DNA from 4 places in the Variovorax sp. PMC12 genome. Region 3 is predicted to be linked to each of the others. Evidence: predicted binding sites of a transcription regulator. Region 3 holds the regulator's gene; each other region holds the start of a gene.
The links. Region 3 encodes sigma-54, which starts transcription at its own class of promoters, with help from an activator protein. Its sites were predicted from a motif close to TGGCANGNAANCTGCTTT; they were not measured.
Positions count from the first base shown of each region.

Region 1 (7,042 bases), 1.6 Mb from region 3:
TGTTCTTCACGTCCTTGAACGGATCGATGCCGGCCGATGCGAGCCAGTAGTAGAGCCACATGGCGTGCGTGCCGGTGGGGAAGGTCTGCGCGAAGGTGTATTCGCGCTTCTCGCTGGCGATGAGCTTGGCCAGCGAGGCGGCGTCGACCGCGCCCTTGTCGGAGAGCTTCTTCGACAGCGTGATGGCCTGGCCGTTGTTGTTCAGGGTCATGAGCACGGCCATGTCCTTCCTCGGGCCGCTCAGGCCCAGGTGCATGCCGTAGACCAGGCCGTAGAGCACGTGCGCCATGTCGATGTCGCCGTTGGAGAGCTTGTCGCGCACGCCGGCCCAGCTGGCTTCCTTGCTGGGCACGATCTTCACGCCGTACTTCTTGTCGATGCCCAGCACCGAGGCCATGACCACGCTGGCGCAGTCTGTCAGCGGGATGAAGCCGATCTTGACTTCTTCCTTCTCGGGCTTGTCGGAGCCTTGGGCCCAGACGGCCGCGCGCAGGGCGGGGTCGATGCCCACGGCGCCGATGGCGGCGGCTTGCAGGACGCGGCGTCGGCTGAGACGGGTTTTGAGCAGGTCGGTCATGTGGCGGGGCTCCGGTTGAAGGCAAACAAAAACAGCAATGACAAAAACGAAAAGGCGTCCGCACCGCGCAGGGGCTGCTCGAAAACGAGCCCTTGCGGGATGGGGACGCCTTTGTCCGGTCGGTGGGTGGCACCCGCCGTTGGGTGCCGCCTGCCTGAAGACCCCTGGAGGTCTATGCGCTGGTTGCTTGCAAGCGGTGTGCCAGCCCTGCCGGGCGGTCTGCTGCTATCGGAAAAGTAGCTGGAACGTCTTGCGCTGCAAGGGCGAAGCGCCATCCGGACGGTGCACGGGCGGCAGGCACGGTTGTTGTGCGGCGCACCAAATTGAACGCCCTCAGCGGGGCGGCGGGGGCAGGTAGTCGGCCATCGCGAGCACCGACTCGGCCACTTCGACGAGCCGGCGGCCCTGGTTCATGGCGGTCTCGCGCAGCATCTTGTGCGCCTCCTGCTCGCTCATGCGCCGGTGCGCCATCAGCAGGCCCTTGGCGCGTTCCACGAGCTTGCGTTCATTGAGCGAGGCGCGCACGGTCTGCAGTTCGTCGCTCATGGCCTGCAGCCGCTGCGACTGCTCCTGCACCATGTCGAGCACCGAGCGCTCGAGGTGGCGGCCGAGTTGCGCGGGCGCGGCGGCCTGCGCGTCGGCGTCGTCGAAGAACAGCGCGGCGTCGGTCTCCGGCGCCAAGGTGTCGAGCACCTGCCGGTAGGCCTGGAGTTCGCTGCGGGCCCGGGCTGTCTTGTGGCTGCAGAGCGCGCGCAGGTCGGCTTCGAGCCGGTCTTCGACGGTGCGCATGGCGTCGATGCGGCGCGTGCAGCAGTCGAACCAGGCCTGGCCGAGTGCGGAGTCGGCGGGCGCGGAGGTGGCGCCCCTGCGGCGCATGCGCTCCAGCTCGGCCAGGGTGGCGTCGGACTGGCTCTCGCGCCAGAGGGCGAGCACCGCATCGCCGGAAAAGTCGACGAACACCTGGAAGCATCGTTCCTGCGATTCGATCAGGTGCTGCCACTGCAGGCGCCGGGTTTCGTCGCTGCGGCCCTGGGCCAGCGCGGCGGCGCCGAATGCGCGCTCCTGGCCGGCAAACTCCTTGCCCTGCATGAAGTTGAACATCGCCACCAGGAGGCGGGATATCTCGGGGTCGGTGGCGCCGTCGGCCGCCTCGAACACGACCGACAGCAGGCCGGCGATGAGCTTGACGAAGGCGGCGGTCGACTGCGACGGCTTGAGTTCGAGCGCATCGATGCGCCGGCGCAGGGCGGGCAGGGCGTCCAGCCCCGGCAGCACCCAGGCGATGCGGCTGAACAGCCGCGCGCCGTTGCCGGAGCCGACGCCGCGGTGATGCTCGGACTCGAGCTGGTCGAACCCGGCGCGCACTTCCTGCTCGAGCGCCAGGCATTCGGCGATCTGCGGGGCTCGCTGCTCGGCCAGGCGCACGCCGTGCGATGCAAGGAACACGTTCGACATGCCGCGCTCGCGCTGCAGCGCGTGCACCAGCCGCCCGATCACGCCGACCAGTTCGCTGGTGCGCGCGAGCTGGTCCAGCTCGTCGATTTCGCAGCGGCGGGCGGCGATCAGAAAACTCAGTCCGGACTTCATGGTGGGTGCGTTCGCCTGCGGGGGGGCTTGGGGGAGCACTGCAACATCCGTGCCTCTCGAGGGCCTCCCGCTCGCCTGCGCTTGCCCCTTCGCGGGCGACCGCGGCAGGCGCCACCTACACTCGGCGGCATGCTCTTGTTGGGAATCGAATCATCCTGCGATGAAACCGGCGTGGCGCTGGTGGAGTCGCACGGCAACGCGCTGCCGGTGTTGCGCTCGCATGCGCTGCACAGCCAGATCGCCATGCACCAGGCCTACGGGGGCGTGGTGCCCGAACTGGCCAGCCGCGACCACATCCGCCGCGTGCTGCCGCTGACCGAGTCGGTCATGGCCGAGGCCGGCCGCTCGCTCGGTGAAATCGACGTGGTGGCCTACACCCGCGGACCGGGCCTGGCGGGCGCGCTGCTCGTGGGCGCCGGCGTGGCCTGCGCGCTGGGCGTGGCGCTGGGCAAGCCGGTGCTGGGCGTGCATCACCTCGAAGGACACCTGCTGTCGCCGTTCCTGAGCGCCGATCCGCCGGAGTTTCCGTTCGTGGCGCTGCTGGTGTCCGGCGGCCATACGCAACTGATGCGGGTGGACGGCGTGGGGCGCTACGAGCTGCTGGGCGAGACCATCGACGACGCGGCCGGCGAGGCCTTCGACAAGAGCGCCAAGCTCATGGGCCTGCCTTACCCGGGCGGCCCGTGGCTCGCGAAGCTGGCCGAAGGCGGCAACCCGGCGGCGTTCAAGCTGCCGCGCCCGCTTCTGCACAGCGGTGATCTCGACTTTTCGTTCGCCGGCCTGAAGACGGCGGTGCTCACCCAGGCCAAGAAGCTCGGCGACCAGCTCGAGGCCGGCAAGGCCGACCTCGCGGCGTCCACGCAGGCGGCCATCGTCGAGGTGCTGCTGAAGAAGTCGCTCGCCGCGCTCGACCAGACCGGCCTGAAGCGGCTGGTGGTGGCGGGCGGCGTGGGGGCGAACAAGAACCTGCGCGAGCAACTCGATGCCGCATGCGCAAGGCGCAAGGTGCGGGTGCACTACCCCGAGCTGCACCTGTGCACCGACAACGGCGCCATGATCGCCATGGCCGCCGCGATGCGCCTGCAGTCGGGCCTGTCGCAGGCAACCGAGCGCTATGCCTTCGACGTCAGACCGCGATGGCCATTGGCATCGCTGACGACCGAGGCATCGATGCCGCAGGCTGCTGCATAGCAGGCTGCGGCTGGCGCGAGCGGCCGATGGCCGGCAGCGGCAGCACGTCCAGCACGTTGCGCCAGAGCTGGCGCCATTGCGGCCAGTCGTGGCCGCCTTCGGTGGTGAACACGCGGCCCGGCGGCAGTGCGTCGGCCAGCAGCTTGTGGTTGCTGGCAAAGCGGTCTTCGAGGCCGAACCCCAGGTAGAGCGGCGGCAGGTTCTTCGAAGGCTGCGCCGATAGGTATTGCTGGAAGAAGGGCCAGAGCTTGCGGTCGGGCTCTTCGTCGGGCTGCGGCCCGGTGGGTGCCTGCCATGCGCGCAGGCCGCCGGCCTTCTTGATCTCCGCGCCCAGCACCCGGCGCCCGAGGTAGGGCGCCAGCGCCACGATGCCGTCCACCGAGCCGGGCTTGGCCAGTTCGTGGATCAGCGCGCCGAAGCCGCCGATGGAAATGCCCACCAGCCAGATCGCCTTGTAGCCCTTGGCGCGCTGCGGCTCGATGACGTCCGCATGCAGGCGTTCGCTGAGCGTCTGGTCGTAGTAGTAGGAGACGTCGGCATCCACCAGCAGCGCATCGGCTGCGAGGTGGCGCTCCCTTACGGCGCTGATGAATCCTTCGCGCTCGAACTCGTCGGGCTTGAGGTAGGCGCCTGGCAGGAACACCAGGAGCGTGTCGGATTGTTCGGTGGGGTTTGCAGGTTGAAGGTGAGTTTTCATGGTGCCAGGAGGGGCACCCGATCCGCACCGTCATGATTTTCGATGCGTTTACAAGACGCCCACGAAGAAGAAAGTACTAAGAAAACGTCACATGATGTGACGTTATGCACGCCTATTGTGAATAGGGAGCATGTTCAAAGTCAAAAGCAACCCTTGGCTGACACTTTCTTCTTGTGGGCATCGCCCTTACTAGTTGATTTGCAAACTCGTCGCCTGGCTCACCGGCACCAGTTTTCCGAGCTTCAGCGTGAGCACGCCGTTCTCGAGCTTGGCTTCGCTGGTGGCCACGTCGATGTCCTGCGGCAGCTCGTAGGCGGCCTTGAACTGGCGCTTGGCTTCGGCCTTGCTGTCGATGCGCAGCACAGCGCCTTCGATGCTGATGGCGAGGTCTTCACGCGAGAAGCCGGGCACGTCGAGCGAGAGGGTCCAGCTCTTGTCGTCCTGTTCGACGAGCGGCGAACGGCGGGCACCCGCGAAGGCCTCGCTGGCGAAGCGTTCGAAGGCGCGGTCATAGGCGCGCGGAGCGAAACGGGCGGTGCGGAGGGTAGGTGCGAAAAACATGTGAAGAACTCCTGAATGAACACAATGGGGACAAGGAATGTGTGTCCCTTACACTGCGCGGCCGTTCAATCGTGTGAGTGCCGCTTGACACCTCATCTAGGCGCAGTGGCAAGCGTTTCAAGACAATGAATCCCCCCTTTAATTTGCGTCGCGAGACCTTGAAATTCGCGGCGCTGGCGCTATGCGCGAGGCCCTTCGCGGCGCTCGCCCAGGCTTCGCCCGCACCCATCCGCCTCGCGCTGATAGAGAGCATGAGCGGCCCTTTCGCCAACACCGGCGAGGCCGTGTTCCGCAACCTGCTGTGGGCCGTGGAGCGCGTGAACGCGCGCGGCGGCATCAGGCTGCCTGGCGGCGCGCGCATGCTGCAGCTCGACCGCTACGACAGCAAGGGGCAGAACGAAGAAGCGCTCTCCGCGTTGCGCGCAGCAATGGACGACGGCGCGCGCATCGTGCTGCAGGGCAACTCGTCGGCCACGGCCGCAGCGCTGGTCGATGCCATCGACAAGAACAACGAGCGCGACCCGTCGCGCCGCGTGATCTTCCTGAACTACGCGGCTGTCGATCCGGTGCTCACCAACGAGCGTTGCAGCTTCTGGCACTTCCGCTTCGACGCCCATGCCGACATGCGCGTGGCGGCGCTGATGGACGTGGTGAAGGACGACGCCGCGCTCAAGCGCGCCTACCTCATCGGCCAGGACTACAGCTTCGGCCAGTCGGTGCTGCGCGAAGCGCGCCGGCAGCTCGGCGCGCAGCGGCCCGACGTGGAGATCGTTGGTGACGAACTGCACCCGATGGGCAAGGTGAAAGACTTCGCGCCGTACGCGACGAAGATCATTGCGAGCGGCGCGCAGGCCGTGGTCACGGGCAACTGGGGCAACGACCTCACGCTGCTGGTGAAGGCGGCGCGCGAGGCCGGGTTCAACGGCACCTTCTATACCTTCTACGGCAATGCGCTGGGCGCGCCCGCGGCCATCGGCGACGCGGGCATCGGCCGCGTGGTCGCGGTGGCCGACTGGCTGCCCAACGTGCAGACGGCGCAGTCCGCGGAGTTCTATCGTGCCTTCCGCGCGCGCTTTCCGAAACCGGCCGAAGACTATGTGCACATGCGCCTGGCGCTGATGATCGAAGCGCTTGTGCAGGCCGTCGAACGCGCGGGCAGCGTGGACGCGGTGCCGGTCGCACGCGCGCTGGAGCAGGCCGACGTGAGCCTCCATGGCCAGCGCGGGCGCATGCGTGCCGCGGACCACCAGTTCCAGCAGCAGCTGGTGGTTGGCGTGATGGACCGGCAGGGCAGGCCGGGCGTGCAGTTCGACGTCGAGGGTTCGGGCTACGGCTTCCGCGTGGTCAAGACCATTCCCGCCGAACGCGCGGAGCTGCCGACCTCGTGCAAGATGAAGAGACCTTGATCGATTGATGACAGAGAACAGGACCCGAAGACATGCGTGAAGCCATCCACAACCTCGAAGCGTCGAAGATCCGCGAAGTCGCCAATGCCGGCATGGGGCGCGACGACGTGCTGGCCTTCTGGTTCGGCGAGAGCGACGAAGTCACGCCCGAGGTGATCCGCCAGTCGGCCATCGAGTCGCTGCAGCGCGGCGAAACCTTCTATGCCCACAACCTCGGCCTGCCCGAGCTGCGCGAGGCCATCGCGCGCTATACCAGCGGGCTGCATCCGGCGGTCGATGCCTCGCGCATCGCAGTCACGTCGGGCGGGGTGAGCGCGCTGATGCTCGCGGTGCAGGCGCTGGTGGATGCGGGCGACGAGGTGGTCGCCGTGACGCCCGTTTGGCCCAACCTGACGGCGCAGCCCGCGATCATGGGCGCGAACGTGCGCACGCTGCCGCTGGTGCCGGTGGACGGGCAATGGACGCTCGACCTGCCCGCGCTTCGCGCCGCGGTCACTGCCAGGACGAAGCTGCTGATCGTCAACGCACCCAACAACCCCACGGGCTGGACCATGACGCGCGACGAGCAGCAGGCCGTGCTGGACCATTGCCGCCAGACCGGCACCTGGATCCTGGCCGACGAGGTGTACGAGCGGCTGTACTACGAGCCGACGCCCAACGGCTGCGCGCCCAGCTTCCTCGACATCTCCGAGCCCGACGACCGCCTGGTCGTGACGCACAGCTTCTCGAAGAGCTTCCTCATGACGGGCTGGCGCCTCGGCTGGCTGGTGCTGCCGCCGTCGATGGTGGAGGGCATCGGCAAGCTGATCGAGTTCAACACCTCGTGCGCCAGCGTGTTCACGCAGCGCGCGGCCATCACCGCCATCGAGCACACGGGCGAGATCACGCCGCGCGTGGTGGCCCACCTGAAGTCGTGCCGAGACACGCTGGTGCCGCTGCTGGCGGCGGTGCCGGGGGTCCAGGTGGCGCCGGCCAAGGGGGGCATGTATGCCTTCTTCCGGCTCGAAGGCTTCGGCGATTCGC
Region 1 covers NZ_CP027773.1:1,902,354-1,909,395, reverse strand. The annotation lists gene C4F17_RS08935 (CmpA/NrtA family ABC transporter substrate-binding protein) at 1-577, opposite strand, end outside; gene C4F17_RS08930 (nitrate regulatory protein) at 911-2,164, opposite strand; gene tsaD (tRNA (adenosine(37)-N6)-threonylcarbamoyltransferase complex transferase subunit TsaD) at 2,294-3,355, shown strand; gene C4F17_RS08920 (alpha/beta hydrolase-fold protein) at 3,291-4,052, opposite strand; gene C4F17_RS08915 (Hsp20/alpha crystallin family protein) at 4,242-4,613, opposite strand; gene C4F17_RS08910 (branched-chain amino acid ABC transporter substrate-binding protein) at 4,739-6,019, shown strand; gene C4F17_RS08905 (pyridoxal phosphate-dependent aminotransferase) at 6,052-7,042, shown strand, end outside.
Region 1: C4F17_RS08930 (nitrate regulatory protein) is a predicted target of sigma-54. The motif match lies at 2,202-2,219, and genes of this name have one in related genera.

Region 2 (7,042 bases), 2.1 Mb from region 3:
CTTGAGCTCGGACTCGAGCACGGAGCGGGCCTCGCCGTCGCGGGCGCGCTGGTCGACGCCTTCGACGCGCGGGCTGCCGGCCGGCGCGCGCGCCGCCGTGGAAGCAGTACCCGAGGACGACGATGCCGATCCGCCACCCGAAGCCCGGGTGCCCTGGACCACCGTGACGTTGCCGCCTTCGAGGACCTTGCAGCCCTTTTGCTGGGCCACGGTCGCGTTGTTCGTGTATTCGTTGCCGCAGCGCCAGACGCGTTCCTGCGCAACCGCCGGCAACGCGATCAGGAGTGAACCGGCCAGGAAAAAGAGAGAAGCTGTCTTCATGTGTATCGATGGAGGCGCGACAAAGGCGCATTTTCATGCAATTCGACGCACCCGGAGCCCCGATGTTCCGCCCCAAGGAAAAAGGACGGCCGAGGCCGTCCTTTTGACTTACATGCCTGTGAAGGCTGTTTGCTCGTCGATCAGAGCGAGTAGTACATGTCGAACTCGACGGGGTGCGTCGCCATGCGGAAGCGCGTGACTTCCTGCATCTTCAGTTCGATGTACGCGTCGATGTACGCGTCGGTGAACACGCCGCCCTTGGTCAGGAACGCACGGTCCTTGTCCAGGTATTCCAGCGCCTGGTCGAGGCTGTGGCAGACGGTCGGGATCAGCGCGTCTTCTTCCGGCGGCAGGTGGTACAGGTCCTTGCTGGCGGCTTCGCCCGGGTGGATCTTGTTTTCCACGCCGTCCAGGCCGGCCATCAGCAGCGCGGCGAAGCCCAGGTACGGGTTCATCAGCGGATCGGGGAAGCGCGCTTCGACGCGGCGGCCCTTCGGGTTGGCCACGAACGGGATGCGGATCGAGGCCGAGCGGTTCTTTGCCGAGTAGGCCAGCTTCACCGGGGCTTCGAAGCCGGGGACCAGGCGCTTGTAGCTGTTGGTGCCGGGGTTCGTGATGGCGTTCAGGGCACGGGCGTGCTTGATGATGCCGCCGATGTAATGCAACGCGAAGTCCGACAGGCCTGCGTAGCCGTCGCCTGCGAACAGGTTCTTGCCGTCCTTCCAGACCGACTGGTGCACGTGCATGCCGGAGCCGTTGTCGCCGACGATGGGCTTGGGCATGAAGGTGGCGGTCTTGCCGTAGGCGTGGGCCACGTTGTGGATCACGTACTTCTGCAGCTGGACCCAGTCGGCGCGCTGCACGAGTGTGCTGAACTTGGTGCCGAGTTCCATCTGGCCGGCGTTGGCCACTTCATGGTGATGCACTTCGACCGGGATGCCGAGCGATTCGAGCACCAGGCACATTTCCGAGCGCATGTCCTGGAAGCTGTCGACCGGGGGAACCGGGAAGTAGCCGCCCTTGACCGCGGGACGGTGGCCGGTGTTGCCGTGCTCGTATTCCTTGTCGGTGTTCCACGAGGCTTCTTCGGACTCGATCTTCACGAAGCAGCCCGACATGTCGTTCTTCCAGCGGACGCCGTCGAACACGAAGAATTCGGGTTCCGGACCGAAGAAGGCGGTGTCGCCCAGGCCCGAGGCCTTCATGTACGCCTCGGCGCGCTTGGCGAGCGAACGCGGGTCGCGCTCGTAGGCCTTGCCGTCGGCGGGGTCGATCACGTCGCAGGTCAGGATCAGCGTCGTTTCTTCGAAGAAGGGGTCGATGTTGGCGGTGTTGGGGTCGGGCATGAGCTGCATGTCCGAGGCTTCGATACCCTTCCAGCCGGCGATGGACGAGCCGTCGAATGCGTGGCCCGAGGTGAATTTGTCTTCATCGAAAGCCGAGACCGGCACGGTCACGTGCTGCTCTTTGCCGCGGGTGTCGGTGAAGCGGAAGTCGACGAACTTGACCTCGTTTTCCTTGACGAGCTTGAGTACATCGGCGACGGTCTTTGCCATCAGTTTCTCCTGGAGTTGGATGGTGGTTAGGAATACAGGGACGAGGGATGCAGTTTCTGTGCCATTGTCACCTCTCTGGATGAGGCCTTGTTCACCAAAGCGAACCACAAATGGACAAGAAATATCACCATATTGGTGCAATAAGAATTAACGCACCAATTCAGGGCCCAGCTTGGCATCAAAGGTGTGCAGGCCTTCGATCAGCTGGGCATAGGCAGCATCGAGCCGGGCAGGGTCGCCCTTGACGCCCAGCTCGATGTGCCGCCCGTACTGGGGGTGGTCGACGCTGGGCAGGCTGAACACCTTGACGCCGGTGTGCGTGTCTTCGATGGCCTGCATCAGCGGTGTCAGGGTGGCTTCCATGGCACCGAAAACGATCACCGACTTCTCGGCGACCGCGTTGCGGGTGAACAGGTCGGCATAGCGGGCGTCGAGCACGGACTCGATCATCGGCCAGGCCATGACCGGGAAGCCCGGCACGAAATGCACGTGGCCGACGCTGAAGCCGGGGATCTTGTTGTACGGATTGAGGATGAGCGTGGCGCCCTGCGGGAACACGCCCATGTTGAGCCGGTGCACGTTGTCGGCGCGGTCGGGCTCGTAGGGCACGCCCTGCTCGCGCGCGGTGTCCTGCATGCGCTCGCGGATCAGCAGTTCTGCCTCGGGGTGCAGCGCCAGCGGCACGCCCAGGGCCTTGGCGGCGCACTGGCGGGTGTGGTCGTCGGGCGTGGCGCCGATGCCGCCGGTCGAGAAGACGATGTCGCCGGAGGCAAAGGCCCGCTGCAGCGCGGCGGTGATGCGCGCGGGCTCGTCGCCCACGTACTCGGTCCAGCTGAGCTGCAGGCCGCGTGCTGCGAGCAGTTCGATGACCTTGGCCATGTGCTTGTCGGCCCGCTTGCCGGAGAGGATCTCGTCGCCGACGACGATGAGACCGAATGCGCGTGTCATGGTGAACCCCATTGAGAAAGAGCGGCCCTGTTGGCTTCCGCGGCCGCGAGGGCCGGGGCGCCTTCGGCACCCGGCGCCGCCGCGGCCACCGCGCGCTGGGCACGCAGTTGCGCGAGCGCGTCGAGGCAGTAGTGCGCGAACCAGAGCGCCGAAAAGGCGAAGACCAGTGTGTAGATCCAGATGGCGATCGGCACCAGCACGAAGAAAGCGGCGGCGAACAGCAGGCCCGAGGCCCAGACGATGCTCGGCGCCGCGCCCAGGTAGCCGCACAGCACGCCCACGCACAGCAGCGGCAGCCGGTGCGTGCGCAGCAGGGTGGCGCGCTCCTCGGGGCTGGCGTGCTCGGCCAGTGCGTCGAAGCTCATCACGCGGTAGGTGAGCCAGCCCCAGATGAGCGGCGGCAGGATGAGCACGAGCGGCGGAATGAGCCACAGCGGCATCGACACCACGAGGGCGACCAGCGCCAGGATGGTGACGGCGAGCGAGCGGGCCACGCTGCCGAAGAAGGAGGCGCCCTTCTTCTGCTCCAGCGAGGGAAAGCGGCGTTCGCCCACCAGCCGGGTGAGCGCGGGAGCCATGAAGCCGGCCACGACGAGCAGCGAAACCACCACGATCAGCGGCGTGGCGGCAAACACCACCACCAGCGGCGCCAGCATGGCCGTCACGTCGCTCGAGAAAAGCCGGCCGATCCAGGCCCAGAAGCTGGCCAGCAAAGGCCAAGCATCGAGCGCGCCGCGCGTCCAGGCCACGGCGGCTTCCCAGTAGAAATAGCCGAGGCCCGCGGCGAGCACCACCATCAACCCCAGGGGCAGCAGCGACAGCACGATCACGCGCGGCAGCATGCAATAGGCGACCGCGCGCCAGAAGGAGTCGAGGAGCAGGCGCATGAGGCAGCGAGGATAACGCCTGGAGCGGCGCCGTCAGGGGCCGGTGACCCTCAAGCGCGTCCGACCATTCGCTTCAGGCCGAGCCACTGCTGGACCCAGAACCCCCGGCCGTACTCGCGCACGCGCCCGTCGGTGCCGGGCTCCACCTGGTCGCGGATGCCGGTGGGGTCGTAGCGGTTCTCGAAGTTGGCGGTGCCGAACATCATGTCCCACCAGGGCAGCAGCACGCCGAAGTTGTGGCCGCCGAGCGTGCTCCTGCCGTTCGATTCATGGCCCAGCCCGATGCTGTGGTGCAGCCGGTGAAAGCGCGGGCTGATCCACAGCCGCTCGCCGATGGCGCCGAAGCTCAGCCGCAGGTTGGCGTGCTGCAGGCTCTCGCTGAGCTGGGTGAAGGCCACGAACGCGATGAACTGCCCCGGCGCCACGCCGATGAGCTGCGCCACGATGACGATGAGCGTGTCGTGGACGATGTCGTCGAGCAGGTGGTTGCGGTCGTCGCTCCACATCGTCATCTGGCGCTGCGAGTGGTGCAGCGAGTGCAGGCCCCACCACCAGTTGAACTGGTGCTGGCCGCGGTGGATCCAGTAGCCCACGAAGTCGAGCACCACGAGATAGATCGCGAAGGCGATCACCGGCACGTCGGTCACGCCGGGCCAGACCTCGTCGAGGTGGAAGGTGCCCCACCCCGCCGTGCGCAGCGCGCCCATGGCGTCGTCGAAGAACGGCTGCAGCGTGAAGAAGATGGCCAGCCGGAACAGCCCGAGCCGGTGGATCAGCGTGTAGAGCACGTCGATGCGGATGGCATGGCGGTCGACCACGGGCTCCACCGAGCGCCAGCGCTGCAGCGGCCCGATGATGGCGATCAGCACCAGGATCTGGATGACCCCGACCAGCAGCCAGCCGGTGGCGTCGAATGCATCTTCGGTCCAACCGCCGAGGCCCACGGCAAACACCAGCGGCTGCACGACGGCCTCGAAGAACCAGCCCTGGAGAGCAGAAAAAGCGTCAGTCAGCCAATCGATCATGGCGCGAACTCAGGAGTGGGATGCGATCCAGGCGCGGTAATCCGGGTGCTGGCGCAGCGTCTGGAAACAGAAGCCCTTGGCCTTGAGGCCGACGATCAGCGGCTCGAGGTTGGCCGGCGCCCACGGATCCTTGCGCGACCAGATGCCCAGGTGCGCGAGCAGGATGTCGCCGGGGCGGATGGTGTCGAGCGCCTGCGTGAGCAGCTTCGCGTTGCTGAATTTCTCGCTCGGCAGTTCGTCGCCAAGGAAACCGGCGGGCGCCCAGCCGACGTACTTGTAGCCGCAGCCCTCGGCAGCCGCCAGCAGCGCGGGCGAGGTCTTGCCGCCCGGCGCTCGGTACAGCGGCAGCGGCTTCTTGCCGGTGATGGCGGCCAGCCGGTCGGACGACTTGCGGATGTTGGCGCAGTACTCGGCCGCGCTCCAGGTCGATTCCTTGCCGTTCTGCGGGCCGGCCGAAGGCTTGATGCGGAAGCTCGGCGGCGTGCCCTTGACGTCGGCGCGCCAGTAGGCGTGGTCGTAGGTGTGGGAGCCGAACTCGTTGCCTTCGGCCGCCCTCGCCTTCCACCAGGGCGCCCAGTGGTCGTCGAGGCTGTCGCCGTCGGTCTGGGTGCGCTCGGCGGCGGCGAAGAAGGTGACGCGCACGTTCTGCCGCTTGAGCACGTCGGCCACCAGCGGGGCGATGCCCATGTGGCCGGTGTCGAAGGTCAGGTAGACGGGCTTTTCGCAGGTGGCGGCCTGCTGCTGCGCCCAGGCGCCCGGCACCACCGTGCCGCAGGCCAGCGCCAGCAGCACGGCCGCGCCGGCGCGCCTACGTGCGCTTGCCATGGTCCAGCGTCCAGACGCCGTGCGGCGAGCGTCCCACGTTGACCTGCCGCACCACCTTCTGGCCGACGAGATCGACCACGGTGAGCTTCTTGGCCCAGCGCGAGGTCACGTACAGCGTCTTGCCGTCGGCCGACACGTCCATGCAGTCGGGACCGCCCGGCACGGCATAGGTGGCGACGACCTTGAGCGTCGCCAGGTCGATGCGGCTGATGGTATTGGCCACGCGGTTGCTCACGAACACGGTCTTGCCGTCGCCGGCCGAGCGGAAGGCGTGGGCGCCCTTGCCGGTGGGGATCTTGCCGACCAGCTTGGGCTGCGCGCCCTCCACGTCGAACACCTGCACGCCATCGCCGCCGGTCAGGCCCACGAGCAGCGTCTTGTCGTTGTGGGTGCCGAAGATGTCCGCCGGCATCGGGCCGGTGGCGGTGCGCCACTTGACGGTCTGCGAAGGCAGGTCGACCGCGATCATCTCGTCGCTGTCCTGCATCGTCACGTAGGCGATGGTGCTGGTGTTGTCGATCCAGATGTGGCTGGGCGTCTTGCCGGTGGCGATGCGCTTGGCCAGCTTGAGGTCCTTGCCGTCCCAGCGGTAGACGTCGACGTGGTTCAGGCGGTTGCCCGCCGTGACGAACCACTTCATGTCGCGCGAGAACTGCAGCTGGTAGGGGTCGATGATGCCGTAGACCACCCGCTGCACCTCGGCCGTGCGGGGGTTGAGGAAGGTCAGCGAGTCGCCCGCCGAATTGGCCACGATGACCGACTTCTCGTCGGGCGTCATGTAGATGTGGTGCGGCTCCTTGCCGGTGGTGATGCGTTGTTTTTCGCTCCAGTCGACCGGGTTGATCACGCTCACGCTGGCATCCAGCGAGTTGAGCACGAAGATCGGGGGAGGCTCTGCCGGCGCGGCGGCGGCAGTGTGTGCCGCCAGGGCCGTCATGCAGGAAAACAGGAGGGCCGCGATGCGGCCGTTCGGGCGGGCTGGAAGTCGCAAGGGAAGGTTCCGAGAGAGAGCTGGCGATCTTAACGGTCGAGCATTAAGACTGGCTGACCTGGAAACCCGGCTTTCTCCCCCTGTCAGCGCCTGTTACTTCGAAAGCTTGGCGGCTTTGGCGGGCTTGGCCGGTGCGCGCAGCGCGGCGACCTGCTCGGCGGTGAGCCAGCGCCACTGCCCAGGCGCCAGGTCTTCCGGCAGCGCGAGGTCGCCGATGCGCGAGCGGTGCAGCCCCTCGACCCGGTTGCCGACCGCGGCCAGCATGCGCTTGACCTGGTGGTACTTGCCCTCGGTGAGGGTGAGCCGCAGGTGCAGCGGGCTGTCGGATTCGCAGGCGGCGGCTCGCACGGGCTTCGGATCGTCGTCGAGCACCACGCCGGCCAGCAGCTTCGCGATCTGCGCCTCGTCCACCGGATGCTTGGCCGTCACCTCGTAGACCTTGGGCACGTGGTGCTTGGGCGATCCCATCTTGTGGATGAACTGGCCGTC
Region 2 covers NZ_CP027773.1:5,681,163-5,688,204, reverse strand. The annotation lists gene C4F17_RS26665 (hypothetical protein) at 1-321, opposite strand, end outside; gene glnA (type I glutamate--ammonia ligase) at 462-1,877, opposite strand; gene C4F17_RS26655 (competence/damage-inducible protein A) at 2,025-2,825, opposite strand; gene C4F17_RS26650 (EI24 domain-containing protein) at 2,822-3,712, opposite strand; gene C4F17_RS26645 (sterol desaturase family protein) at 3,763-4,737, opposite strand; gene C4F17_RS26640 (polysaccharide deacetylase family protein) at 4,747-5,562, opposite strand; gene C4F17_RS26635 (YncE family protein) at 5,546-6,553, opposite strand; gene C4F17_RS26630 (pseudouridine synthase) at 6,647-7,042, opposite strand, start outside.
Region 2: glnA (type I glutamate--ammonia ligase) is a predicted target of sigma-54. The motif match lies at 1,924-1,941, and genes of this name have one in related genera.

Region 3 (7,042 bases):
GACCGCGCGGCCGGCGGCGTGATGGGGCTGCTGGGGGTGCGGCTGGTCTGGTCGGCCTTGCGCGGCGGCCACTGACCGGGCACCGGCCGCGCCTGAAGCAGGCCTAGAGCAGGCTCTCGGGCGTCAGCGGCGCCAGCAGTTCGAGCATGGTGCGGTCCCAGAAGCCCGAATCGGGCTCCTCGTGCAGCACCGTGATCTGGCCGGCATCGTCGCTGACCCATTCGATGCGCCCGTCGTTGTTGCCTTCGGCAAAGCGCAGCCGGTAGGCGCCCTGCTGCTTGAGCACGTCGAGCAGCTTGAGCATCTGCTGCGCCATTTCGGGGCTGTGGATGATCAGGCCGATCTCGGTGTTCTGCGATTCCGAGCGCGGATCGAAATTCATCGAACCCACGAACAGCGTGCGCCGGTCGATCACCGCCGACTTCGCATGCAGCCGCCCGACCGTGGTGCCGAAAAGCCCCAGCCGCACGCTGCGCCGGGTGCGCGTGGAGCTCAGCTCGTACAGGTCGGCGCCGAGCTTGAGCATGTCGGGCCGGTAGCGGCGGTAGGCGGTGTGCACCAGCGGCTCGTCGGTGGCTGCCAGCGAATTGGTGACCACGCTGATCTTCACGCCGCGCCCGCGGATCTCGCGCATCACCTCGAGCCCCGTGGCGCCCGGTATCAGGTAGGGCGAGACGATGGTGACCTCGGCGCGCGCGCGGCGCATCTGCTCGACCACGTTGTAGCGCACGCTGTCGACGTCCAGCAGCGGCACGCCGCCGTACGACGCGGTCTTGCCGATCACGCGGTCGGGCGAGTCGGCATAGGCCTCGGCCAGGGTCCAGATCAGGCCCAGCCTGCCGGCGTTCAGGTCGTCGGCGATCGGGCTGTAGCCCAGCAGGTCGTTGGGCGCGGGCGGCGGCGGCGGCGGGGTGGTGTCGGCGCCGGTGGCGGCGTCGAAGCGGCGCTGCAGCTCCTCGCGCGAAAGGCTGCTCGCCACCACCGACTGCACGGGGCGCACATAGGTGCTGTTCCAGTACTGGTCGAACAGGCTGCCGAGCCGGGGAATGAGCGCGCCGGTCACGAAGGTGTCGAGGTCGAGAAAGTTCTCGCCCGCCGTGCGCGTGAAGTACTGGTTGCCGATGTTGCGCCCGCCCGCCACCGCCATCGCGCCGTCGGCGATGAACAGCTTGTTGTGCATGCGGCGGTTCACGCGGCTGAAGTCGAACAGCGAAGCCGCGAAGCGCCTGACCAGGCTGCTGCGCCCTGCCGGGAACGGGTTGAACAGCCGCAGCTCTACATTCGGCGTGGCGGCAAAGCCGAGCAGCAGTTCGTCTTCGCCCGATGTGTAGAGGTCGTCCATGAGCACCCGCACGCGCACGCCGCGCAGGGCGGCGTCGCGCAGGGTGCGCAGCAGGTAGCGGCCGGTCTCGTCGTTCTCGATCTGGTAGTACTGCACGTCCAGCGTGCGCTGGGCGCGGCGCGCCAGCTCGATGCGGGTGGCGAAGGCGAAGTCGCCGCCGGGCATCAGGCGAAAGCCGCTCAGGTCGGGGTCGGGCTGGGCCGCCATCGCGAGCTTGCCGAGCGCGGTGTCGGGCGACACGGCCATGGCCTTGGTGGGCGGGCGCGGCGCCTCGTCGGGCAGGGTGGCGCAGCCGCTGAACAGCAGCACGGCCAGCAAAGCGATCACCCAATGGCCCCAGCGCGACATCGGGAGACGGCTCATCGAAGGCTTTCTACAGGGCCTTGCGCAGGTTGGCGGGCGCAATGCGCAAGGCTTCGCGGTACTTGGCCACGGTGCGGCGCGCGCACTCGATGCCCTGCTCCTTCAGCATCTCGGAGATCTGGCTGTCCGACAGCGGCTTCTTGATGCTCTCGGAGCTCACGAACTGCTTGATCAGCGCGCGCACCGCCGTGCTCGACGCATTGCCGCCGGTCTCGGTGCCCAGCGCCGAGCCGAAGAAATACTTCAGCTCGACCGTGCCGAACGGCGTGGCCATGTACTTGGCGGTGGTCACGCGCGAGATGGTGGATTCGTGCAGGCCCAGTTCGTCCGCAATTTCGCGCAGCACCAGCGGGCGCATGGCCAGCTCGCCGTGCACGAAGTAGCTCTTCTGGCGCTCGACGATGGCGTTGCTCACGCGCAGGATGGTGTCGAAGCGCTGCTGGATGTTCTTGATGAACCAGCGCGCCTCCTGCAGCCGCTGCGACAGCGCCTGGCTGCCCTCGCCCTTGTGCGACTTGAGCGCGCCGGCATAGATGTCGTGCACGCGCAGGCGCGGCATGACCTCGGGATTCAGCATGACGCGGAACTTGACGTTGGTGCCGCGTCCGGTCTTGGTGACGATCACGTCGGGAATGACGATGTTGCGCTCGACGTCGACGAAACGGCGCCCCGGCTTGGGCTCCAGCCGCGCAATGACCTGCAGCGCCGAGCGCACCAGCTCTTCGCTGCTGCGGGTGAGCGTGGCCAGGCGCTTGAAGTCGCGCCGCGCGAGCAGTTCCATCGGCTGCTTGCAGATGGCGATCGCGGTCTTGTAGACCTGTGCCTGCTCTTCGTCTTCGTCGTCGTCCTCGGCGGCCAGCGCGCGCAGCTGGATGCTCAGGCATTCGCCGAGGTCGCGCGCCCCCACGCCCACCGGCTCCAGGCTCTGCAGCAGGCCGAGCGCCACCTGGAAGTGGTGCACCAGGTCGTCGAACTGGTCGTTGTCGTCGCCGGCCAGGCCCGAGGCCAGCGCAGGCAGGGAGTCTTCGAGGTAGCCGTCGTCGTTGAGCGACTCGATCAGGAAGCGCAGCGCGGCGCTGTCGTTCTCGCTCAGGCGCAGGCTCAGCGCCTGGCGGTGCAGGAACGACTGCAGCGATTCCTGGCTGCGCGCGAGTTCGGTGGCGTCGGCGCGTTCGTCGTCGCCCAGGTTGTTCTGGCGCGCGGGAGCGTCGCTGCCCCACTCGCTGTCGTCGGGCGCCATGTCGACGGTGCCGTCGCCTTCCCAGTCGGGCTCGCGCTCGGCGATCTCGGCGGCGGGGCCGTCGGAGTCGGCCGTGGTGGTGGTGGCGGTCTCGGTCGAGGCGGTGGAGGTGCTGGCGGGCGGCGGGGTGAAGTCGCTCTCGCCGTCGCCGCCGTCACTGCCGTCATCGCGCGCAGCGGGGGCGTCGGCGGTGTCGAGCCCGAACTCCTCGCGCGCCGCTTCTTCCGCGGTGCGCTCGAGGAAGGGGTTCTCGTCGAGCATCTGCTCCACTTCCTGGCTCAGTTCGAGCGTGGAGAGTTGGAGCAGCCTGATCGACTGCTGCAGCTGGGGCGTCAACGCCAAGTGCTGCGAGACGCGAAGGGACAGCCCTTGCTTCATGTGGAGAACCCGACCCTTCCTTACATACGGAAGTGTTCGCCTAGGTACACCCTGCGTACCTCGGCGTTGTCGACGATCTCCGAGGGCGTACCTTGTGCCAGCACATGCCCGTCGCTGATGATGAACGCGTGATCGCAGATGCCCAGCGTTTCGCGCACGTTGTGGTCGGTGATGAGCACGCCGATGCCGCGCTCTTTCAGGAAGCTGATGATCCGCTGGATTTCGATGACGGCGATCGGGTCGATGCCGGCGAAGGGTTCGTCCAGCAGGATGAAGCGCGGCTGGGTGGCCAGGGCGCGTGCGATCTCGACGCGGCGTCGCTCGCCGCCCGACAGCGCCAACGCCGGCGAATCGCGCAGGTGGTCGACGCGCAGGTCGGCCAGCAGTTCGGACAGGCGCTCTTCCATGTGCTGCTTGGACAGCGGCGCGAGCTTGCCGCTCGCGTCGGGCTCGTGCTGCAGTTCGAGCACGGCGCGCACGTTTTCCTCCACCGTGAGCTTGCGGAAGATCGAGGCTTCCTGCGGCAGGTAGCTCAGGCCCATGCGCGCGCGGCGGTGGATGGGCATGTGGGCGATGGGCTCGCCGTCGATGGTGATCTCGCCCGCGTCGGCGCGCACCAGCCCGACGATCATGTAGAACGAGGTGGTCTTGCCGGCGCCGTTGGGGCCGAGCAGCCCGACGACTTCACCCTTCTGCACGTCGAGCGAGACGTCCTTCACGACCGTGCGGCTGCCGTAGCTCTTCTTCAGGCCGCGCGCCACCAGGCGACTGCCCGGTGCGCCGTTGGCTTCCTGGGTTCCAGCGGTTTCGATCACTTGCGGGTTTCTCCATCGCCACCGAGCGTGGTGGTCGAGCGCAGGCCCGTGCCGGGCGCGGGCGTGGACGCTGCCGGCGCGGCCGGCTTGGCCCCGGCCGGTGCGCCGGGCGCGGGCGCCGTGGCGGCCTTGGGTGTCAGGATGGTCTTGACGCGGCCGCTCGGGGACGACGCGTTGACCGCGGTGTTCGGCGGCACGGTGGAACCGTTGACCGTGTAGGTGTCGTTGCTCTGGTCGTAGACGATCAGGGCGCCGGTGCTCACGTCGTTCGGCGTGGAACCGAGCAGGCGGCGCATTTCCGCGTTGCGGATGAACTTGACGTTGTCGGCACGGCTGTCGTACTCGATGACTTCGGACTCGCCCTCGATCCACTCGTCGGGGGCGTTGCGCTTCTGCTTGTAATAGGCCCGCTTGCCGGGTGCCGCCGTGACCACGCCGTACTGGTAGCCCTCGGCGTCCTGGCGGACATCGAGCCGCGCGCCGCGGATGATGATCGTGCCTTTTGTTACCAGCACGTTGCCCGTGAACACGCTGGTCTGCTTGAGGTCGTCGTAGCGCATGGCATCCGACTCGATGTTCATCGGCTTGCTGCGGTCGGCGGTCTCGGCCAGGGCGCCCGAGGCAAGGCCGGCCAGCAGCAACGCGGCGGCGGCCAGGCGGCCGACGCGACGCAGGAAGGGAGTGGTGGAGTAAGAATGCAATGTCATAGAGGCACGAAACTTGCTCGGCATTGTATGCGGCTGATTGCGACAACCCGCACGCACAGATGAAAAAGCCCGCCGAAGCGGGCCGGGGATGAGGCGCGGCGCCACGAGGTGCGCAAAGCCCGGGTCAGCCCTTCCTGGCTTCGCCCACGAGGTAGTTCACGACCTGCAGCACCTTGGTCATGCTGCCGGCGGTTTCGCCGTCCACGTACCAGCGGCCGGCCACGGCCATCGCCGGCACCCCAGCCACCTTGTAGGCATCGGTCATCTGCGAAGCCCGCTTGGCCTTGCTGGCCACGCCGAACGAGGTGAACAGTTCCTTGAACTTCGCGGCGTCGAGGCCGTTGGCGGCGGCCCAGGCAATGATGTTGGCGTCGCCGTTCACGTTCTGGCGCTGCGCGTGGATCGCGTTGAACACCTTCGGCTGGTATTCGTCGACCTTGCCCATGGCCTCGAGCGTGTAGTACAGGCGCTGCTTGGCTTCGACGTCGTTGCCCACGAAAGGCACCGGGATGCGGCGGAACGCCACTTCCTTGGGAGCCGACTTGACCCAGGCTTCGAGCGACGGCTCGAAGTCGTTGCAATGTGGGCAGTTGTACGAGAAGAACTCGACCACTTCGACCTTGCCGGCCGGCGCGTCGACGGGCACGCGCTTGTCGAGCACCAGGTACTCGGTGCCGGCCTTGGGCGCACGCGCCTGGGCATGGGCCGGGTTGGCGGCCAGGGACAGCAGCCCGAGCGAGGTGGCGGCCAGCGAAAAGTCACGACGTTTCATTGAAAGGGTTCTCCAGTTGGTACGGCAGACTGAGCCGGCACGCGGCGGGGAGTTCCCCCCGCCCGCGGCGCGCCCAAGGCGATGAATGGTGGCGGCAGATACCGCGCGGCGAAGCTTAAGGGCTATTGGTGGCAATCGATCGCCGAGGCGTCAGCGCTGCACCCGCACGAGCGCCGAATCGAGACCGCCGCCGTCCAGGCGCTCCTTGAGCCGGTCGGCGTCTTCCTTCTTGTTGAAGGGGCCGGCCCGCACGCGGTAGACGGTGCGGCCCGCCTGCTCGCGCTCGGTGACCTTGGCCTCGACGCCCATCAGCGACAGCTTGGCGCGCTGGGCCTCGGCGTCGTCGGTGGTGCGGAAGGCGCCGGCCTGCACGAAGTACATGAACGGGTCGGCGCCCGAGCTGCTGCTGGCGGCGCTGCTGTTGCTGCTGGGCGCGGCCGACGCGGTGGTCGTGCTGCCGGAGCCGCCGCCCGAGCGGGCGCGCGCCAGGTCGCCCAGCGGGTCGTTCGACGGCGGCAGCGCGTTGGCCTCGGCGGGCGCGGGGGCGGTGCGCGGCTTGGCGGCAGTGGGGGGCACCACCACGGGCACGGGCGGCGCGGTGGTCGCCGGCGCAGTGGCAGGCGTGACGGCGGTGGTGGCCGGCTCGCCGGTGACGGGGTTGACCGGACCGCCCGCGGCCGGCGCCGGCTTGGGCGCGCCAGCCTTGCCGGCGAGCGGCGCGTTCGGGTCCCAGTCGCGGTTCTTGCGAGCCTCGGCTTCGTCCTGCTCGGCGCCGCCGCGCTGCGTCTTGGTCACGAAAGGAATCGGCACCTTGGTCACGTAGACCGCGATGCCCAGCGCGACGCCCAGGCCGAGCACCAGCCCGATGATCAGGCCGATGACGATGTTGCCGCGTTGTCTGGTTGTCTTCTTCATGGTGGGGTGGTTCACATCTTGCTCGGCGCACTGACGCCGAGAATCGCGAGGCCATTGTGCAGCACCTGCGCGGTCGCGGCGACCAGCGCCAGGCGGGCCAGCTTGACCTTCTCGTCGTCCACCAGGATGCGCTCGGCGTCGTAGTAGCTGTGGTAGCTGGCGGCCAGCTCGCGCAGATAGAAAGTGACGTCGTGCGGGGCGAAATCGCGCGCGGCGGCGGTGAGCATGGCCGGGTACTTGGCCAGCAGCAGCATCAGCGCCTGGGCCGCCGGGCTTTCCAGCGGCGACAGGTCGACGCCCGCCAGCGTGGCGCGGTCGCCGCCCCAGCCCGCCAGCACCGAGCAGATGCGCGCATGCGCGTACTGCACGTAGTACACCGGGTTGTCGTTGTTCTTGGTGACCGCGAGGTCGACGTCGAAGGTGTACTCGGTGTCCGGCTTGCGGCTCAGCAGGAAGAAGCGCACGGCGTCGGTGCTGGTCCATTCGATCAGGTCGCGCAGCGTGACGTAG
Region 3 covers NZ_CP027773.1:3,534,135-3,541,176, forward strand. The annotation lists gene C4F17_RS16360 (LysE family translocator) at 1-75, shown strand, start outside; gene C4F17_RS16365 (phospholipase D family protein) at 104-1,705, opposite strand; gene C4F17_RS16370 (RNA polymerase factor sigma-54) at 1,716-3,323, opposite strand; gene lptB (LPS export ABC transporter ATP-binding protein) at 3,344-4,138, opposite strand; gene lptA (lipopolysaccharide transport periplasmic protein LptA) at 4,135-4,845, opposite strand; gene C4F17_RS16385 (thiol:disulfide interchange protein DsbA/DsbL) at 4,970-5,617, opposite strand; gene C4F17_RS16390 (SPOR domain-containing protein) at 5,768-6,532, opposite strand; gene argS (arginine--tRNA ligase) at 6,544-7,042, opposite strand, start outside.

Region 4 (7,042 bases), 720 kb from region 3:
AAGTCCGATTCAGCTAGCTCGCAAAGCTAAAAGTGGGCGGCAAATTCAGATCTTGGAAAAAGATTGCCGCCGCTCAGGCTTGTCGCGAGACAAGTTTCATAGTCTCCGGCCCATCCGACCTGGGCTATGGCTTGATCTCACATGCATCTCGTGCGGCGGACTTGTCGAAGTCGGTCCATCCTTGTGCAGAGTAGACCTTTCGAGGTCCATGCTGCTGATCAAACCAACTGGACGTCCTCGCCTCTGAGGGCGTTGCCACCCCGACGAGATCGAGCAGAGTCTGCGGCACGCCGTTGGCAACCTTGGGCCGGGTTCGCGAGTCCGATAGCGCGGACAGTCGGTCGCCGATCCGCAGCTTGGCTTTGGCGCTCGACCAGATCAATGCTGGCACGATGAACGAGTGACTTGATGCTCGCGTGATGCTCTTCGCGTTGCATTGCTCGTCGAACACATCCTGACCGTGATCAGAGATGTACATCACCACTGCCGCATCCCCCTTGTGATCGACTGCTTCAATAACTTGAGACAGAAGCGAGTCTGTGTACTGGATGCTGTTGTCGTAGGCGTTGCTGATCTGTGCCGCGAGCGAGGTGTTTTGCTTGATGCCGTCCTGTGCGGGAACGGTCGTCAACGAGGGGCGGTAAATGTCGAAGGAAGACGGGTAGCGATGCGAAAAATCAAAATGGCTGCCAAGCGTATGCAACACGATGAATTTTCTGCCCTCGGTATCCAGCCTTCGGCGCAATGGCGCAAGCAACGCTTCGTCGTAGGTTCCACGAGCGTCGTAGCTTGTCGGGTTGAGGTAGATCGCCTCGTCCGCATCGCCAGCGTACATCGCGATAGGGCTCTCGTAGAAGCCTCCCACACCTTGATTCGACAACCAGGAGGTTCGGTAGCCCACTTGTTTCAGCGCCGCCAGGATGGATGGCTCCGCACTGAGGGCAACTTTGCCATCGCTCGTCAGCACCGGCCGCCGGGAGATAAGGTTGGGCACGGCATATCGCGTAGCGACCGATTGCGTAGCCACGTCGGGGAAAAGGATCAGGTCGCTCATCGACGTTAGCCTTGGCGTGGTCTTGCGCCCATAACCAAAAAGCTGCCATCGATCGGAGCGCGAGGACTCTCCGATCACCAGCACGACCGTGTCTGGATGCGAGTCGGCAAGCTTCGGCTCGAAGTCGAAGTCGTTCAGTTTTGCTCTGAGTTGTCGGATTACCGATGCGTCCCGGTGCACCCAGATCGCCGACAGCGGCAGGTCAAGCGGATAGACCGTGGCAAAGACTGCTGCCATGCTGCCAGCCCTGTTTGCGAAGGGTTCCGTCGCAGCGTTCGCGTCACCCATTTCCGCATGAGACAGCATCAACGCGGTCAAGATGGTCGGAACAGCGAACAAGACCCATCGGCGCGAACGATGTGTCCATTTGGATCGCCTGCGATAAAGATGACGCCCTAAAACAATGGCGGCGCCGACAAACAGCACGGCCGGAAGCAACGCGGTCCATCCTGCAGACACCAGGAACTCGGACGCTTCGCGTACGTCCGTATCCATTGCCATGCCGACGAAAGTCGGCGTCACTGACTGCGCAAAGTTCAGACGCAAAAAGACTTCGAGTGGCCACCAAAGCGAACACACGGCCACCACGACAAGCCCCATCCAAAGGCGGGGCACGACCGCGAAAACCAGCGCCCAGATGCAGATTGCATAAGCAATGTTCTCTGAGTGCGACGCCTCGAGAATATTGGCGGCGCTGCGTACGAGAATGAAGTTCGGGGCTACTAGAGCTAGTACCAACAAAGGAAGAAAAAAGGGAGCAATACGCTCACCTCCTCTTCTGAACCCCATTGGCTTCGGCAGCCATCGCACTCGCCAATTCATCCTCTCATAGTGGGCAGGCAGTGCTCACATATTTGGGCTCAATGTTGGCAGCACGACAATTCCAGCTTCCGTTTGTTTGCCTCGTCCAAGTGATTGTGCCGGCCGTTGGTGCTTGCAAAGGCCTTCCTGCAGCATTGCCAAAGGTGGCCACGATGGTCGAAACGTCCTTAGCAGAAAGGCTTACTTCGGGGACACCGCTGCCCGCAGTGGCCCACTTGGCAGCGATTGCGGGCGCTGCATTTCCGGCAGTTGCCTGTAGGTTTGACCCAGTGGCCTGCGGGTCGCAATTCCCGGCGGTCGCCTGCTCGCCCACCGTCACTTTGCCACTCACCAGACACAACTCAATCGCAGCCTTCAATGCACCGGCTTCTGCAACGACGCGTTGGACATGTGACTTGAAGACATAGGTCTGGTACTGGGGAACTGCGATCGCCGCAAGGCTCCCAATGATCGCCACGACGACCATCAACTCGATCAAAGTGAAGCCGCGCGACGTCGATCTCTTCATGTTGCTCTGCCCTCAAAAAAAAGCCGCCCGAAGGCGGCTTTTGCGGGATCAGCCCAAACTATTAAGTAGAAGCCTTCGGGCAAGCTGGGGTGTTGTACTTGGCATCGGCAGTGCTGACGCACGACCAGGTACCGTCGACAGCGCGGCTCCAGGTAATCGTGCTGCCAGAAATGGCTTGAGCAGCAGAGTTGCCCAGAGTGCCGACAATCGTCGATGCAGTGGTTGCAGTGCCCAACGTGATCTGCGGATAGCCATTCACCTTGGCGGTAGCGGCGGGCGAGCTACCTTGAGCGCCACCCGTCAGCATGGTCGAGGCGGTCGCGCCCGGATCGCAATCAGGTTCGGTGCCAATGGTTGTCTTACCGTCGAGCAGGCAAGTGTCGACCTTCGTCTTCAGCGCTCCGACTTCAGCAACCGCGCGAGTGACTTGGGACTTAGCAACGTAGGTTTGGTATTGCGGAATCGCGATAGCAGCCAAGATACCAATGATCGCCACAACGATCATCAATTCAATAAGGGTGAAACCCTTTTGCACATTGCGTGCGATGGAACGACGGTTCATTCACTAACTCCAGGTTGGTTGGTTGTCACGCCCGGGAACCTGCCCGGAGCGAGAGAACTTCCGCAGCATCTGTGCCACCCTCCAAACCAACCTTCTGTCGACCGAACACGTCACCTTTGTTTACCAACGTGTAACACGATGCGACACATTTTGTGTCTGGATGCTTCTTGCATGACAAATATGTCAACCGGCAAGGTCTGCCAATGCATCAGAAAGTCAACACCCCATCCGCCTTCAACCACCGGATATCCCGGTGCGCCATCCCCTCCACCTGATGCTCTCCCAGCGCCTCGATCTGGCTCATGATTTCGTCGGTTTCCGCCGGCTTGGTATGGGTGATGTAGATCGGAAACTGCTTCGCCGGGTCGATCCGCGCCAGCTCGCCCGCCAGCATCACCGGTGACAAATGCAAGCTGCGCTCGGCCAGCGCCTGCTCCCTGTTGCTGAAGGCCGTCTCTATCACCAGCATCGCCACATCCAGCGCGTTGACCCGGTCCCAGAACGGCGGGTTGCGCTCGGTGTCACCGCTGAAAACCCAGTTCGCTCCGCCGGAAGCCCGCCGCACGGCAAAGCCGCAGGCCGGCACGGTGTGCACGGCCGGCAGCACCTCGATCGACTTGGGCGCACAGCTGCCCAGCTGCAGCATCTGCCCCACCTCGATGTCGTGAAAGCTCACGAACGGCGCTTCAGGGCTGGGAATGCTCTCGAAATCGGGCCAGATGACGTTGTTGAACACGTGAGCGCGCAGCGCTTCGATGGTGGCGCGCAGCGCATGCACGCGCAGCGGTTTGGAGCGGCGGCTGCCGATGGCGTCGAGCATCAGGGGCAGGGCGGCGATGTGGTCGAGGTGGCAGTGCGTCAGAACCACGTCGTCGATGGCGGCCATTTCTTCGAGCGAGAGGTCGCCCACGCCGGTGCCCGCATCGACGAGCAGGTCGGTGTCGACCAGGAACGAGGTGGTGCGGCAGTCTTTGGCAATGGCGCCTGAGCAACCCAGCACACGAACCTGCATTGTGAAAGACCCCTTGTGTGTGTCTGTCGTCATTTGGTTTCGAACCGGGTTGCGCCGTCCCAGTTCGGATCCTGGGGTCGCAACGCCATGGAGGCTAAACGCTGGGCGTAGAGCTGGTAAAGGACTTTTTTGGCATCCGCGGCGAGCAAGGGGGCCAGCAAGTTCCGGCCCACGGCCCAGTCCTGGCGGCGGTAGGCGGCGAGCACGGCGCCCCAGCGCTCGAGCATCGGCTGGGCCTGTTTTTCGGCTTCGGGCGTGCGCTCGGCCAGGGGGGTGAACACGGCGACGGCCTGCGCCTTGCCCTTGACGCGCACGCTGTCGAGCTCCTGCCAGACGTAGCCGGGCGCCAGTTCCTGGGTGGCGCCGCTGGCGACGATCTCCACCCCGTAGTGGCCGCTCAGGCCTTCGAGGCGCGACGCGAGATTGACCGCGTCGCCGACGACGGTGTAGCTGCGCCGCGCGGCCGAGCCCATGTCGCCCACGCTCATGACGCCGCTGTTGATGCCGATGCCCACGCTGATCTCCGGGCGGCCGCCGGCGCGGTTGGCGCTGTTGATGTCGCGCACGGCATCGGCCATGCCGAGCGCGGCGCGCACGGCCAATGCGGCGTGGTCGGGCGCGTCGATTGGCGCGCCCCAGAAGGCCATGACGCAGTCGCCCATGTATTTGTCGACGGTGCCGCGGTGCGCGCTGATCACGTCGGTGAGCCGGCTGAACACGGTGTTGAGGAAGGCCTGGAGCTGCGCCGGGGTCATCTGCTCCGACAGGCGGGTGAAGTCGCGCATGTCGCAGAACATCACGGTCATCTGCTTGCTTTCGGCGCGCATGCTGTAGCGGTCCGGCTGGACCAGCATTTCGTCGACCAGCTGCGGCGGAACATAGGTGCCGAAGAGCCGCACCAGCCCGCGCCGCGCGCGCGATTCGACGAAGTAGCCCCAGCTCATGCTGAGCACGAAAGCCAGCATGGTCATGGCAAGGGCTGACGCAAGCGGCAGCACGAGGCCGTACCCCACGAAGAGCCAGGAATTGAGCCCGACCAGCGCGGCAACGGTTGCCGCGACCAGCAGCACCGCGCGCGGCGCCGACATCAGCGACAGGCCGAAGGCCAGCAGCAGCCCCGTCACCAGCACGCTCAGCACTTCGTAGCCCGGCGCATAGTCCGGCACGCTGAACAGCCGCTGGTCGAGCAGGCCGGAGACGACGTTGGCGTGCACTTCCACGCCCGGGAACGCGGCTTCGACGGGGGTGGCGCGCAGGTCCTGCAGGCCCGGCGCGGTGGCCCCGACGAGCACGATCTTTCCTTTCAGCTCGCCAGGGGCGAGGCGTCCTTCGAGCACGTCGGCGGCCGGGATGTAGCGGAACGATCCGCCGCCAGCGCCGCCCGGGCCACGAAACGGCACCTCCATGCTGGCGCTCTGGTCCACCGGCACGCGCAACTGGCCGATCCGCAGCGATTCGAGCCGCGGCACGGCGCCGCCGGAGGCAAAGGCCGGACGCACGGGCGGCAAGCCGTTCGCCAGCCGGTAGACCGCGAGCGCGAGCGACTCGTAGTAGCCGGGCTGGGCCTGGTCGCCCTGATAGCGGGCAATGAGGGGCACGCTGCGGATCACGCCGTCGCCCTGTGCGCCGACCAGTGTGTTCAGGAAGCCCGCGGTGGGCGCGGCCTTGGCGAGCGCCGGCAGGCTGGCGCCGAAGCCGTTCCAGCTGGAAGCGTAGATGCCGCCGGCGGGAAACGCGTCGACCGGCAGCAGGGGCGCGTCGGGCAATTGCCCCTTGGTGCCGGGCTTGCCGGTCCGCGTGAAGTAGTAGCCGAGCGCCACCGGCCGGCCTTCCAGCGACCTGGCGAGGGTGGCGTCGTGATCCAGCGCGGGGGCGAGCCGCTCGATCTCGTCAGCGAGCCCCTGCATGCCGCGAAGGGGGCCGGCTGCCATTGCCCGCAGCCTATCGAGGCCGGAACTCCGGTCGGGCTCGAGGAACATGACGTCGAAGCCCAGCACCGCCGCCTGCTGGCGGTCCAGCAGCTCGGTGGTGAGGCCGGCGATCTTGTCGCGCGCCCAGGGCCACTGCCCCTGGCGCGCGAGGCTGGCGTCGTCGACATCGACGATCACCACGCGCGGGTCGAGCGTGCGCGGCATGGTCGCGCGCAGGCGGATGTCGTAGATCAGGCGGTCGAGGCGCTCGAGCGCGCTGAGCGGCCACGCGCCGGTGGCGTGCGCCAGCGCCAGCAGCAGCGGCAGCAGGCTGATGACGATGCGCGGCCAGTGCCGCCGCAGCACGCTCACGGCGCGCCGTCCGTACGGTTCACGCCGCCACGAAACCCGGGGGGAAAGGAATCAGACCCGCACGAACTGCATGCGCGCGGTGCCGCCAAGCTCGAGCACGTCGCGCTCCTGCAGGGCGACTGCCTCGGTGCCAAGTTGCAGGCCGTTGAGCGTGACGTTGCCTTCGACGCCCGCCGCCACGTAGCCTTGCCGCCGGCGCGTGACGACAGCCACGGCAACACCGGGCTTGCCGATGGTGGTGACGACCTTTTGCAGTGCGACGTCCTGGCCTTCGTTGGGGCCGGCCAGCACCCGCAGCACCGGGATGCCAAGCTCGACGAGCGCGCCCGATTCCGTGGGCGCCGAAGACAGCGGCGTGGCCGGCGAATATTCGCCCACGGGATTGCGCACGGAACCGGGGCCGACGGCCAGGTTGCTGCGGGCCCGGAAATGGATGCGGCAACCTCCGACCTCGATGACGTCGTTGTCCTTGAGCGCCTGCTTCTGGATGGCGAGCGCATTGACGTAGGTGCCGTTGGTGCTGTTGAGATCTTCAATTTCGACGTCGCCATCGCTCATGTGCAGCACCGCGTGCTCGCCGCTGACTGCCAGGTTGTCGATCACGATGTCGTTGTAGGCGCGACGTCCCAGCGTCGTGCGTTCCTTGGCGAGCGCCACTTGCCCGATGACAACGCCATCGACCGAAATGATCATCTTCGGCATTGCCGACTCCCCGATTGCAAAGCTTGAATGACTGCAAGCGCAGCGGTGGGGTACCGCTGGGGCCTGCTACTTGGCTGCGCGAGGCGCTTGCGCAACGCCT
Region 4 covers NZ_CP027773.1:4,255,822-4,262,863, reverse strand. The annotation lists gene C4F17_RS19720 (phosphoethanolamine transferase) at 125-1,843, opposite strand; gene C4F17_RS19715 (pilin) at 1,881-2,384, opposite strand; gene C4F17_RS19710 (pilin) at 2,446-2,946, opposite strand; gene C4F17_RS19705 (3',5'-cyclic-nucleotide phosphodiesterase) at 3,155-3,958, opposite strand; gene C4F17_RS19700 (CHASE2 domain-containing protein) at 3,988-6,240, opposite strand; gene C4F17_RS19695 (FHA domain-containing protein) at 6,292-6,942, opposite strand; gene C4F17_RS19690 (Stp1/IreP family PP2C-type Ser/Thr phosphatase) at 7,009-7,042, opposite strand, start outside.
Region 4: C4F17_RS19710 (pilin) is a predicted target of sigma-54. The motif match lies at 3,006-3,023, and genes of this name have one in related genera.